Regions from separate parts of the Rhodoglobus galactosidasius genome, predicted to be linked through region 1. Evidence: riboswitches for the same ligand, from Rfam matches in the RefSeq annotation. Region 1 holds a riboswitch; each other region holds the start of a gene.
The links. A riboswitch is a leader RNA that binds a small molecule or an ion and turns the genes downstream of it on or off. The one in region 1 is predicted to bind thiamine pyrophosphate.

Region 1 (4,133 bases):
CGAACTGCAAGCACAGCCTGGATGATCTCCGGTCCGAGGATGTGCACAGCGAGTTCGGAAGCGGCGAGAGCGTCGAGCGTTGCCCCCAGAGCGGAGGGAAGCAGCACCGTCGCCGAGGCGAGTTGCTGCTCTTCGGTCTGGTCGGCCGGATACGTGGTGACCTCCGCTGGAAGCGCCGTCGACGACCGGATGCCCTCCAGCGCGGCGCCGAGGATGACCGCGGTCGTCAGGTACGGGTTCGACGACGGATCGACGATCTTGACCTCGACGTTGGCGCCCTTCGGATTGCCGCGGGTGGCCTCGAGGAAGCGAACTGCCGCCCCGCGATTCTCCCGACCCCAGCAGGCATACGCGCCCGAAAAGAACCCGGGTCGCAATCGCAACCCAGAGAGGATCGATCCGCCGAGAACACCCTGGATGCCCGGGAGTGCGGCGATCACGCCGGCGATGGAAGACGCGCCCTCGGCGGTCATGCCGTGGGGTCCGTCGCCACCCGAGAAGAGAGGTTCCCCATTGCGGCTGAACGAGTAATGGATGTGCGCCGCGTTTCCGCCGCCCCCGCTGATCGGGAAGGGCGAGAAAGATACCCGTAAGTCGTGTTTGCGCGCCAGCCTCCCGGTGATCAGGCGGGCCAGAACCACCCCGTCGGCCGCCTCAAGTGGCGTGGCCGGTGGCAGCGAGAACTCGACCGTGGAGGGAAAATATTTGGCGTGTAGTTGCTCGAGCGGGATTCCGGCGGCGGCAGTGGCGGAGAGCAGTTCGGTGAGGAAGGCCTCGTGGTCCAGTACCGGACCGAGACCATACGGCGTCCAACCCGTGCGTGGGAGCGGGGTTCCGTCCGCGGCGGTGATGGTGAACTCGAGCTCGTGCCCCACGAGGGCCTCGAGCCCGGCATCCTCGATGTCGCGTTGGATGCGGCGAAGCCGCCCCCGCGGATCGATGGCGAGCGGCGCGCCGTTCTGGTCGAAGATCTCCGTTGGAGCCCAAGCGAGACCTCCATCGAGGATTCGGAGAGCGTCGAGATCGAGTCTCAGCCTCATATCACCGACGACGCCAAGCTCGGGTGTGAATGCAATGCCGCCGTCAATGCAGAAGACGTTCCACACCGGCGGAGCACCGAGACCAGATGAAGCGAACGTCGCTAGCCGATCAACCGGGATAGTCTTGGCCAGGTAGATACCGGCTGGATTCGCCAGCGTCCCTGCGATGATGCCCACGCCGGCATCAGAGAGCCGTTCGGCCACCTCGCCAATCCGGCTGTCGCTGAACTCCGGGAGAATAGACTCTGTCACCATACCCACATACTGGCAGGACTCAGCGGCGTTACGAAATTCACCCAAACACTCGGGCGCGAGTCGTTAACGGTGACGACACAGGTTCCTACTGAACCGTGTCGATCACGTCCGATTGCTTACGCGCTCCCCACCCCTAACGTCGGATATTTCACTAATTCACAAGCCACCCCAGAGATCCCGGCCGCCATCTGATCCGGCGCCTATTGGATGCACAACCGGTCCGAACATATCCACGCAAAGGGCTGCAGCGAGGTCCTGAAAACCGATTGCCCCGAGCCGCTCGAGAGCATCCACGTTCAGCCTTTCACCTGCCAACAAGCACTCGCGGACATCAACTTGATACCGTCGTCCACCGCGTATGCGCCACTACTACGTTGAAAGAGACTACCGGTTGCACTTGACACTCCCGGAACACCGGAGTGCGGTGAAGAAGGACTGGGTCCCGAACTCTGAGGACACCCTTCCTTCCAACGCAGCCCGCTTCCTCCTGCCCACCGCCTCGGACGGAAATGTGTCTCGTAACTGAAGCGGGGTCTGACCCGTAGCGGAACAGTGGTTGGCGCTAAGCGTTGGTCCGGAGTCGAAGAAGCCGAGGATTGGTATACGCTTTGAGTGACACGGGGTGCCTGGGCTGTATGACGCTGGGCTGAGATGACACCCGTTGAACCTGATCTAGTTCGAACTAGCGAAGGGATGTCAGTGGCGGATTGCGAATCATACTGGGGCCGAACCACATCCTTTCGCCTAATTTAAGGTGAAGAAACTCCATGCAATTAGCAGAACAGATTGTCCTGGTCACCGGTGGCGGGCGAGGCCTTGGGCACAGCATCGTGGAGGCCTTCGCCGCGCAGGGCGCCAGAGTGGTCATTAATTACCGCAACAGCGCGGCCGGCGCGCAGGCTCTCGCTGCAGACTATGGCAGTAAGCAGGCGCTTGCTGTGCAGGCCGACGTCACGGATGCCGCTCAGGTCGCGGAACTGCTCGCGGCGGCTGCGGCACATTTCGGCTCCCCCGTCACCACGGTGGTCAATAACGCGCTGGCGGATTTCTCGTTCAACGGTGACGCCCGCTCCGACGCCGCAGGAATCACCTGGGAGGAGTTCGAGGCCCAGTTCTCCGGGAGCGTGCGCAGCGCGCTGAACACCACTCAGCAGGCACTGCCCGGCATGCGCGAACTCGGGTTCGGCCGAATTATCAATATTGGCACCAACCTGTTCCAGAACCCAGTGGTTCCATACCACGACTACACTTCCGCCAAGGCGGCCTTGCTGGCCTTGACTCGCACCCTGGCAGCAGATCTCGGCCAGCACAATATCGCGGTGAACATGGTCTCCGGCGGGCTTTTACGCACAACGGATGCGAGCGCTGCCACCCCCGAGGAGGTGTTCAATTTCATCGCCGCCTCCACCCCGCTTGGGAAGGTCACCACCCCGGCGGAATTCGCCGACGCCGTTCTGTTCTTCGCGTCCCCCTGGGCGCGGTCCGTCACCGGTCAGAATCTGGTGGTCGACGGCGGCCTGGTTATGAACTGAGAGGGTTCGTAATGCCGAACCCGCGCGAGCTCCATTTCAATGCGTTCCTCATGGGCTGCGGCCACCACAGCGCTGCTTGGCGTCGCCCCGGGTCGTCACTGGAGCAGCTCGGAGATATTGGTTATTACGAGAGTCTTGCTCAAACCGCGGAACGCGGCCTTTTTGACGCTGTGTTCTTCGCCGATGGGCAGTCCGTCGGCGACGTCACTGCCGGCCCCCGGTGGTTCTTCGAGCCATTAACAGCGTTGGCGGCGATGGCACGGGTTACGAACAGGATCGGTCTGGTCAGCACTGTTTCTGCCACCTTCTACACTCCCTTCCACGCAGCGAGGATGCTGGCCTCCCTCGACCACATCAGTAATGGACGGGTCGGCTGGAACGTGGTCACCTCCATGTTCGATGCCGAGGCCCGCAACCACGGGCTGGAGGCGATGCCCTCCCACGAAGACCGGTACAGCCGGGCGGCCGAGTTCATCGAGGTTGCGCTGCGCCTGTGGGACTCGTGGGCCGATGACGCCCTCATCCTGGATCGTGCCGGACTCTTCGCCGACCCGGCACGAGTTCGGCCGATCGATCACGCCGGTGAACACTTCCGCGTGGACGGCCCGTTGACCGTGCCACGGTCGCCGCAGGGCCGGCCGGTATTGTTCCAAGCCGGCGCGTCTGGGCAGGGCCGGGATCTGGCTGCCCGGTACGCGGAAGGAATCTACGCGGTCGCCCACGATTTGCAGAGCGCCCAGGATTATTACGCGGATGTGAAGCGGCGGATCGCCGCTGTCGGGCGCAACCCGGAGAACGTATCCATCATGCCGGGACTGGTCACCTATGTGGGCTCCACGGAGGCCGAAGCCCGCGCCAAACAGGCCGAAGTCGACGCACTGCTCCCGGCGGAGCAGTCCTTGGCCCAGTTGAGTGTGTTCGTGCAGGAGGACTGCAGCGGCTGGGAACTGGATGCCCCGGTGCCGCCGTTGGCACCGCTCGGCGACTTCAGCGGCCCGCAGGGCCGGTACGCCACGATTCTGCGCATCATCGAGGCGGAGCAACCCACAGTGCGGCAATTGCTCGGCCGGCTCGCCGCCGGGGGCGGCCATTGCACCATGCTCGGCACCCCGGAGCAGATTGCGGACCGGATTGAGCTCTGGTTCCACTCCGGCGCCGCAGACGGATTCAATCTAATGCCGCCCCTCCTGCCGGAATCGCTGGATGACTTCGTGGACGAGGTCATCCCGGTGCTGCAACGACGTGGACTCTTCCGTACCGCCTACACCGCCGGCACATTACGCGGGAATCTGGGACTGGAGCGGCC
Region 2 (4,133 bases), on a different contig from region 1:
ATGCGGGGCGCCTCACAAAGAACGTGGCCACGACGGCGAAGAGCGAGATGATTCCGCCAGCCATGAAGGCGAGGCGAACGCCGCCGGCGAGGGCGACGGTGTCTGTCGCGCCGTCTGAGGCCAGAGCGACCGACTGAACCGTCAGCAAGGCGATGAACAGTGCTGTTCCTGCGGCGCCGGCAAGTTGCTGCACGGTGCCGATGGTGGCGCTGCCGTGTGAGTACAGGTGCGGTTTGAGTGTGCCCAGCGCCGAGGTGAACAGCGGTGTGAACATGAAGGCGAGGCCGATGCTCATGGGGATGTGGATGGCGACGACCATGAACGGTGAACTGGTTTCGGAGAGCATGGTGAAGCTCCATAGTGATGCGCTCACCAGGATCGACCCCGGGACCATGAGGGGCCGGGGGCCGACTCTGTCATAGAGGCGGCCGACTACGGGGCCAAGCAGACCCATGATGAGGCTGCCGGGCAGCACGAGAAGTCCGCTCTGGATGGGTTCGAGTCCGAGAACGTTTTGAGTGAACATGGGCAGCAGAATGATGGTGCCGAATAGCGCCGCCATCATGACCATCATGAGGCCGATGGAGATCGCGAAGCCGGGGGCGGCAAAGGTGCGCAGGTCGAGTAGCGCGCTGTCAGTCTTTTGCAACTTGAGCTGACGGATGATGAACAGCGCAAGGCTGACCGCTCCGGCGGCGATCGGGATGCCGGGGGCAATGAGAACAGGGTCACCGCTGGCAGATTCGCCGAGACTCGAGAGCCCATAGATCAGGCCGGCGAATGCTACGGCCGAGAGGATGACGGACAGCACGTCGATCGACACCTTGCGGGGGTCAGTAACGTTTCTGACCTTGGTGATGCCGAGCACGAGTGCGGTGACGGAGATGGGGATCATCACGATGAACACCCAGCGCCAGTCGAAGACGGCCAAGACGAGTCCGGCAACGGTGGGTCCAGCTGCGGGCGCCATCGACATGACGATGGAGACGTTTCCCATGGTCTTGCCGCGAGTTGCCGGGGGTACGAGGGTCATCACGGTCGTCATGAGCAGCGGAAGCATCATGGCGGTGCCCGAGGCTTGAATCACCCGTCCGACGATGAGCACGAGGAACGTTGGCGCAATAGCTCCCAGCAGGGTACCGGCGGTGAAAAGGGACATCGCGGTGATGAAGATGCTGCGGGTCGAGAAGCGTTGGATGAGGAATCCGGTAATCGGAATCACTACCGCCATCGTCAGCATGAACGAGGTCGACAACCACTGGGCGGTGCTGGGCTCTATGCCCAGGTCGGCCATGATGCGGGGGATAGCGACCACGAGCGAGGTCTCGTTGAGGAACACCACGAAGGTCGCCGCAAGCATGAGGGCGATAACGAGGCGGTTGCGACCACTGTGATCGACCGCTGCCTCTGGCCCGGGTGTCCCGCGCTCAATGAGGGGGATACTGCCGGTAATCGGCGTCGTGCTGGTCATGGGATCCTGTCGTGCTGCAAATAGCGTCGTGCAAATCGTGGGACGAAGCAGCAGCCGGGGTTGAAATGGGCGCACAAATCTAACGTCATCTTTATTGTCACCGAAGCCAACGACATCCGTCAGTGAAATAGTCCACATTCGCTTCCGCCTGAGGCGAACATGAGCCCGCGCCAACCCGCTATCGTGGAGGAACAACTTGTGACACGGGGTGCCCTGCGGGGCTGAGATCACACCCGTCGAACCTGATCTAGTTAGAACTAGCGAAGGGATGTCGTGCATGTCGCGTACGCCACCACACCTACTCACTGCCACTCAAGATGCGCTCGAGGCGGTGAGATCGTCGTCGCCGCTCGTTCAGTGCATCACCAATAGCGTGGTGGTGGGCTTCACCGCTAACGCTCTGCTCGCGGTGGGTGCGGCTCCGGCGATGGTCGATATTCCGGATGAGGCGGGCATTTTTGCCGGTATCGCTTCTGGGCTGCTGATCAACCTCGGCACCTGCAGCGCTGAACAGCGGGCCGCTGCCCTCGAAGCTGCCCCTGCTGCCAATGCTGCCGGAACGCCGTGGGTGCTCGACCCGGTTGCGATCGGTGCTCTGCCGGTGCGCACTCCTCTCGCCCACCAACTGCGCGAACTTGGCCCGTCGATCGTGCGCGGCAATGCCTCGGAGATTATGGCGCTCGCCGAACTCGGTGCTGGTGGTCGTGGTGTCGACAGTACGAACAGTGTGGATGACGCGCTCGCCGCCGCGCAGAGCCTGGCTCGGGCATCCGGTGGTGCTGTTGCCATCTCGGGAGCGACTGACGTGGTGACGGACGGCGAGAGTGTTGTGCGGCTGTCGAACGGGCATCCGGTGCTCACGAGGGTGACGGGTGGCGGTTGTGCGCTGGGTGCGCTCATGGCGGCGTTTGCTGCGGTCACCCCCGATAGTCTGACTGCTGCGGTTGCTGCGACGACTGTGTACACGGTGGCGGCGGATCTGGCGGCCGAGCGTTCGGCACTGCCCGGCAGTTTTGCGGTGGCCCTGCTCGATGCACTGAACGAAGTCTCGGTTGATGACATTGCGGCGCGGGCGGTGATCGTATGAGCGGCGGTTCTGTGACCGGCTACCGCGAGAGCTTCGACCTCTCTACCTATCTGGTGACTGACTCGGGCCAGGCACACGCTGCCGGACACGACCTTGTTGATCTCGTCTCTGAGGCTGTTGCCGGGGGAGTGACGATCGTGCAGTTGCGCGAGAAGGACATGCCGGCCCGAGATTTTCTTGATCTGGTGCTGCGGGTGTCCACGGCGGTGGGGCTGACGGTGCCGGTGCTCGTCAATGATCGGGTCGATGTGTATCTGGCCGCCCGCGAGATGGGTGCCCGGGTTGCTGGCGTGCATGTGGGTCAGGGAGATTTGCCCGTTTCGGCGGTGCGCGCGCTCGTCGGCCTCGATGCGATTGTCGGGCTGAGCGCTGCGACCGGCGATCAACTCTATGAGGCGGGTGTGCGCACGGCGGGTGTCGACTATGTCGGTATTGGTGCCCTGCACCCCACAACGAGTAAGGTCGATGCCCCTGAGGCTTTGGGGCACACACGCATTGCGGCACTCATTGCGATGAGCACCCTGCCGACAGTCGCCATTGGTGGCATCGGGGTGGATGACTTGCCCCTGCTGCGCGCATCGGGTGCGGATGGCGCCGCGGTGGTGTCGGCGATCTGTGGTGCGGCTGATCCGCGGGAAGCGGTTCGGGCGCTCGCCGAAGCCTGGGCTGGCGAACCTGTGGGAGAGAGCGAAGGGGAAGACGCATGAGCGGGGCAGCATTCGAACCGCGCGGTGTGCCCACGGTGCCAACAGCGCCACCACTGCCCCCAATGACCACGGTGACCGCGGTGCCTCGCGTTCTGAGTATTGCCGGTAGTGATCCGTCGGGTGGTGCGGGCATCCAGGCTGACCTGAAGTCGATTGCGGCCAATGGCGGCTACGGTATGGCGGCGATTACGGCATTGACGGCACAGAACACGCTGGGGGTGCGCGGTGTGCATGTGCCTCCGGCCGAGTTCTTGCGGGAGCAGCTTAATGCGCTCAGTGACGATATAGCGATCGATGCGGTGAAGATCGGGATGCTCGCTACCACCGAGGTGGTTGCTGTGGTGCGTTCGTGGCTGGAGCAGGTGCAGCCGCCCCTGGTGGTGCTTGATCCGGTGATGGTGGCGACGAGCGGCGACCGGTTGTTGGATGCGGAGGCTGAGCAGGCGCTGCGGGAGCTGGTGCGGTTGTGTGACCTGGTGACTCCGAATATTCCGGAGCTGGCGATCATTGCCGCGGAACCTGCCGCCGAGACCTGGCCTGAGGTGCTGGCGCAGGCCGCGCGGGTGTCTGCGTCCTACGGGGTGCGGGTGCTGGCCAAGGGCGGACACTTGAGTGGGGTGGAGGCTCCGGATGCGCTGGTGGATGCCCGTTCCGGGAACGCCCCGGTCGTGACTGAGTTTGCCGGCATCCGCATAGACACCAGCAACACGCATGGAACAGGCTGTTCGCTCTCGAGCGCTCTAGCCACTCGCATTGCGGCGACGGGTGATTGGGCTGCCGCTGTAGGGGAGTCGAAGCGGTGGTTGAGCGAGAGCATCCGTGCCGGTGCGGCGTTGCAGGTGGGGAGCGGGCATGGTCCCATCAACCA
Region 3 (4,133 bases), on a different contig from region 1:
GCCGACCGGGATGGCGGATGCGGGGGAGCGGTCGTCGATGCGAGCGGTCCACGTCTCTCCGTTGTCGAGCTTGACTTCGCCAACGCCGTTCGCGAATGCGCCGGTAACGCGTCCGCCGAGTTCGTAGAGTGCGTCGACGTTGCTCTTAGCCGGATCTGAGCCCTTTTCGAGGTTCATCAGCAGCACAGGTCTGATGGTGAAGATGAGCAGACCCGAGAAGGCAGCGGCAAGGGCAACCTGGAGCCACCACGGCCAGCCGAGCAAATTGGCGCCGAGGCCACCGATGAGTGTTCCTGCGGCGATCATGAGGAATGTGAACTCGAGAGTGAGCACTTCGATCACTATGAACAGCACGACAAGGGCAAGCCACAGGATCCACAAGTAATCGGTTAGATCAATGAGCATTGTGCTGCGCCCTTCATCGTTGCGCTGTTCGACAAATCTTCACTCCCGACGCTAGCACTTAGATCACTGCACGGCGCGGCTTCGACCGCTAAAGTTGCAGGGTGAATAGCGAAAATTCGAATCCTCTGGCAGCCCACTCGCTCGACGGCGTACGCGCGCTCATTACTGGCTCATCGCGGGGGATTGGTGCCGACACTGCCGCGTACTTTGCGCAGGCTGGCGCACGCGTTGCGATCAATTACCGCAACAAGGAGGCTCGCGCCCTCAAGCTGGTTGCACAGCTCAATGAGACTGACGGTTCAGCGATCGCTATTGGCGCCGACCTCACCGATCCCGAAACCGTTACGGCACTGTTCGACACTGTGAACGCTGAGTTCGGTGGCCTAGAAATTTTGGTACTGAACGCATCCGGTGGCATGGAGGGTGGCATGGCTGAGGATTACGCCATGCAGCTCAACCGTGACGCTCAGGTCAACTTCTTGACGGCGATGTTGCCGCTGCTGCACGAGGGATCGCGTGTTGTATTCGTGACGAGCCACCAAGCGCACTTCATCCGCACTGTTGAGACGATGCCCGAGTATGTGCCGGTTGCTCTCAGCAAGCGTGCCGGCGAGGATGCTCTGCGCGAGTTGATCCCAGAGCTCGCGGCTAAGGGCATCAGCTTTGTGGTTGTCTCAGGCGACATGATCGAAGGAACCATCACGGCTACTTTGCTGCAGCGCGCTAACCCTGGTGCAATCGAGGCTCGCAAGGAGGCTGCTGGCCGCCTGTACAACGTGAGCGAGTTCGCCGCTGAGGTTGCGTCGGCTGCTGTCGAGCCGATCCCCGAGAACAACACGCGTTACGTCGGCGATGTCTCAGACTTCCTCAACAAGTAACGAACTGCGGATGCCGGTGAACCGGGCTACCAGCCGTGTGCTGCTGTTCGATCGTGATCAGCGTTTCTTGCTCTTTCTCACGAAGGCGCCTGATACGAGCGGTATCGCGCGCTGGTTGACGCCCGGTGGCGGCGTGGATCCGGGGGAGTCGCACTACGAGGCGGCTGTGCGTGAACTTCAGGAAGAGACGGGGCTCGTGCTGCCCGATCTCGGCGAACCCGTGTGGTCGCACGATTTCGACGTCGAGTGGGATGCTGCCGACCATGACACTGGTCATGCCGTGTTCTACAGGGCTGTCACAGATGCTTTCGTGCCGTCTGACGCACTGTGGACCGATGATGAGCATGTGGATGTTCTCGAGCACCGCTGGTGGACGGTGGACGAGCTTGATGCAACAACTGACCGTTGTGAACCGGCGGAGTTGGTTGATGTGATTCGTGCCCAGATTGAGGATCGACGTGACGCATAGCTCGGCTGCGCCATCGAAGCCGATCTCTCGACAGCCTCGCCCAAAAGACAACGAACCATCGGCCAGTAGGTCACCTGCTACTCCACCGATGCCTAATTCCGGTTAGAGTGGGGTTGTCAATAACTAACCACGGGAGCTCGCACCAGCGAGCTGAGAGGACGGCTAGGGCCGTCGACCGTTGAACCTGTCCGGGTAATGCCGGCGTAGGGAGATCTGCCGAATGAGCACAATCGACGCTACACCTCTGTCCGCGGTCACCACGGGGGCCATCTGGGGCAGCACGAAGAGGTACGAAACGGTTGCCGGTTTCCCCGGCATGACTACGCCCGTGCGCCGGGTGAATCTCAGCAATGGTGACCACTTCGACCTCTATGATACGTCGGGTCCGTACACCGACGAGAGCGTCATGATCGATGTGGATGCCGGATTGCCGAAGACCAGGAACGACTGGGACCGGCCTGCACCGATCGATGGGGCCGCGACCCAGCTGGTCTGGGCGCGGGCTGGCATCGTCACCCCCGAGATGGCGTACATCGCTGCGAGGGAAGGCCTGCCGGTCGAACTCGTGCGCGATGAGGTCGCCCGCGGTCGCGCGGTTATCCCGGCGAACCACCGACATCCGGAGAGCGAGCCGATGATCATCGGTAAGGCGTTCGCGGTGAAGATCAACGCAAATATCGGCAGCTCAGCGGTCACTTCATCCGTCGCGGAGGAGGTCGAGAAGATGGTCTGGGCGGCCAGGTGGGGCGCGGATACCCTGATGGACCTGTCAACGGGCAAGGACATCCACCTGACCAGAGAATGGATCCTGCGGAATTCGCCCATCCCCGTCGGGACGGTCCCTATCTACCAAGCCCTGGAAAAGGTGAAGGGTGATCCGACCGCCCTGACCTGGGAGATCTACCGCGACACCGTGATCGAGCAGTGCGAGCAGGGTGTCGATTACATGACCGTGCACGCCGGGGTTCTCCTCCGGTACGTGCCACTGACGGCTAAACGTGTCACCGGGATCGTGTCCCGCGGCGGGTCGATTATGGCGGCCTGGTGCCTCGCGCACCATGAGGAGAGCTTTCTTTACACCCACTTCGTCGAGCTCTGTGAGATTCTGCGCCGCTACGATGTCACCTTCTCACTCGGTGACGGCCTGCGTCCAGGGTCCATCGCCGACGCGAACGACGAGGCCCAGTTCGCGGAGTTGCGAACCCTGGGCGAGCTGACCAAGGTCGCCAAGTCTCACGGCGTTCAGGTCATGATTGAAGGCCCCGGGCACGTGCCCATGCACAAGATCGTGGAGAACGTGCGGCTGGAGGAGGAACTCTGCGAAGAAGCCCCGTTCTACACGCTCGGCCCGCTCGCCACCGACATCGCACCAGCCTACGATCACATCACCTCCGCGATCGGTGCGGCCATCATCGCCCAAGCTGGCACGGCGATGCTCTGCTACGTCACACCGAAAGAACACCTCGGGCTGCCGAACCGCGACGATGTGAAAACGGGGGTGATTACCTACAAGATCGCGGCCCATTCTGCGGACCTGGCCAAACAGCATCCGCGTGCACAGGAACGAGACGATGCGCTCAGCCTGGCCCGGTTTGAATTCCGCTGGAACGACCAGTTCGCCTTGTCCCTCGATCCCGACACGGCCCGCAGTTTCCATGACGAAACCATGCCCGCTGAGCCGGCGAAAACCGCCCACTTCTGTTCCATGTGCGGGCCGAAATTCTGTTCCATGCGCATCTCAGCGGATGTCCGGGCGTACGCCGAAGAGAACGGCCTCACGAGTGCGGAGGCCATTGACGCGGGCATGGCCGACAAGTCTGCGGAATTCGCTCGGCTGGGCAGTTCGGTTTACCTTCCCATCCGGGCGATCTAAACGTCTGTCCACTTGGGTCCCCTCACGTGATGGCGCATCACGTGGAGCATTCGGACACGAGGTGCTCCGCCGGATGGGGGAGCGGAGATGAATACCCGTTGAACCTGTCTAGTGAGCACTAGCGAAGGGATATCGAACATGGCAACGCACGCCCTAGGCCTTGAGTTAAGCGCCACACCCCGGGTGCTGAGCATCGCCGGTCCCGGCGGTGCTGCAGGCAGGGAAGGCCGGCTAACCCAGCGGGGGCAGGTGGGCCAGGAGCCGCTGCGCGGCATCCATCGGGTCGTCCGCCTCGGTGATCGCGCGCACCACAACAACCCGGCTCGCGCCAGCCGCCACAACCTGCTCGATGTTCGTCAGGTCAATGCCGCCGATGGCATACCACGGCAGGACCCTTCCGGTCGCGGCGATCCGCTCCATCGCGTACTTGGCCAACTCCAGGCCGACCGCAGCCCGTCCGGGTTTGGTCGGTGTCGCCCAGAGGGGACCAACACAGAAGTAGTCCAGC

Region 2: another riboswitch for thiamine pyrophosphate. It lies ahead of thiM (hydroxyethylthiazole kinase); the one in region 1 lies ahead of ACTJJW_RS11990 (3-oxoacyl-ACP reductase).
Region 3: another riboswitch for thiamine pyrophosphate. It lies ahead of thiC (phosphomethylpyrimidine synthase ThiC); the one in region 1 lies ahead of ACTJJW_RS11990 (3-oxoacyl-ACP reductase).

Annotation. Positions count from the first base shown of each region.
Region 1 is NZ_JBQIAV010000009.1:56,667-60,799, reverse strand. It holds gene ACTJJW_RS11995 (type I glutamate--ammonia ligase) at 1-1,295, opposite strand, end outside; TPP riboswitch at 1,904-2,006, shown strand; gene ACTJJW_RS11990 (3-oxoacyl-ACP reductase) at 2,063-2,827, shown strand; gene ACTJJW_RS11985 (LLM class flavin-dependent oxidoreductase) at 2,839-4,133, shown strand, end outside.
Region 2 is NZ_JBQIAV010000013.1:27,790-31,922, reverse strand. It holds gene ACTJJW_RS13860 (DHA2 family efflux MFS transporter permease subunit) at 1-1,471, opposite strand, end outside; TPP riboswitch at 1,666-1,757, shown strand; gene thiM (hydroxyethylthiazole kinase) at 1,749-2,558, shown strand; gene thiE (thiamine phosphate synthase) at 2,555-3,265, shown strand; gene ACTJJW_RS13845 (bifunctional hydroxymethylpyrimidine kinase/phosphomethylpyrimidine kinase) at 3,262-4,133, shown strand, end outside.
Region 3 is NZ_JBQIAV010000002.1:169,079-173,211, forward strand. It holds gene ACTJJW_RS03375 (NfeD family protein) at 1-405, opposite strand, end outside; gene ACTJJW_RS03380 (SDR family oxidoreductase) at 507-1,283, shown strand; gene ACTJJW_RS03385 (NUDIX hydrolase) at 1,258-1,752, shown strand; TPP riboswitch at 1,872-1,979, shown strand; gene thiC (phosphomethylpyrimidine synthase ThiC) at 1,973-3,625, shown strand; gene thiE (thiamine phosphate synthase) at 3,857-4,133, opposite strand, start outside.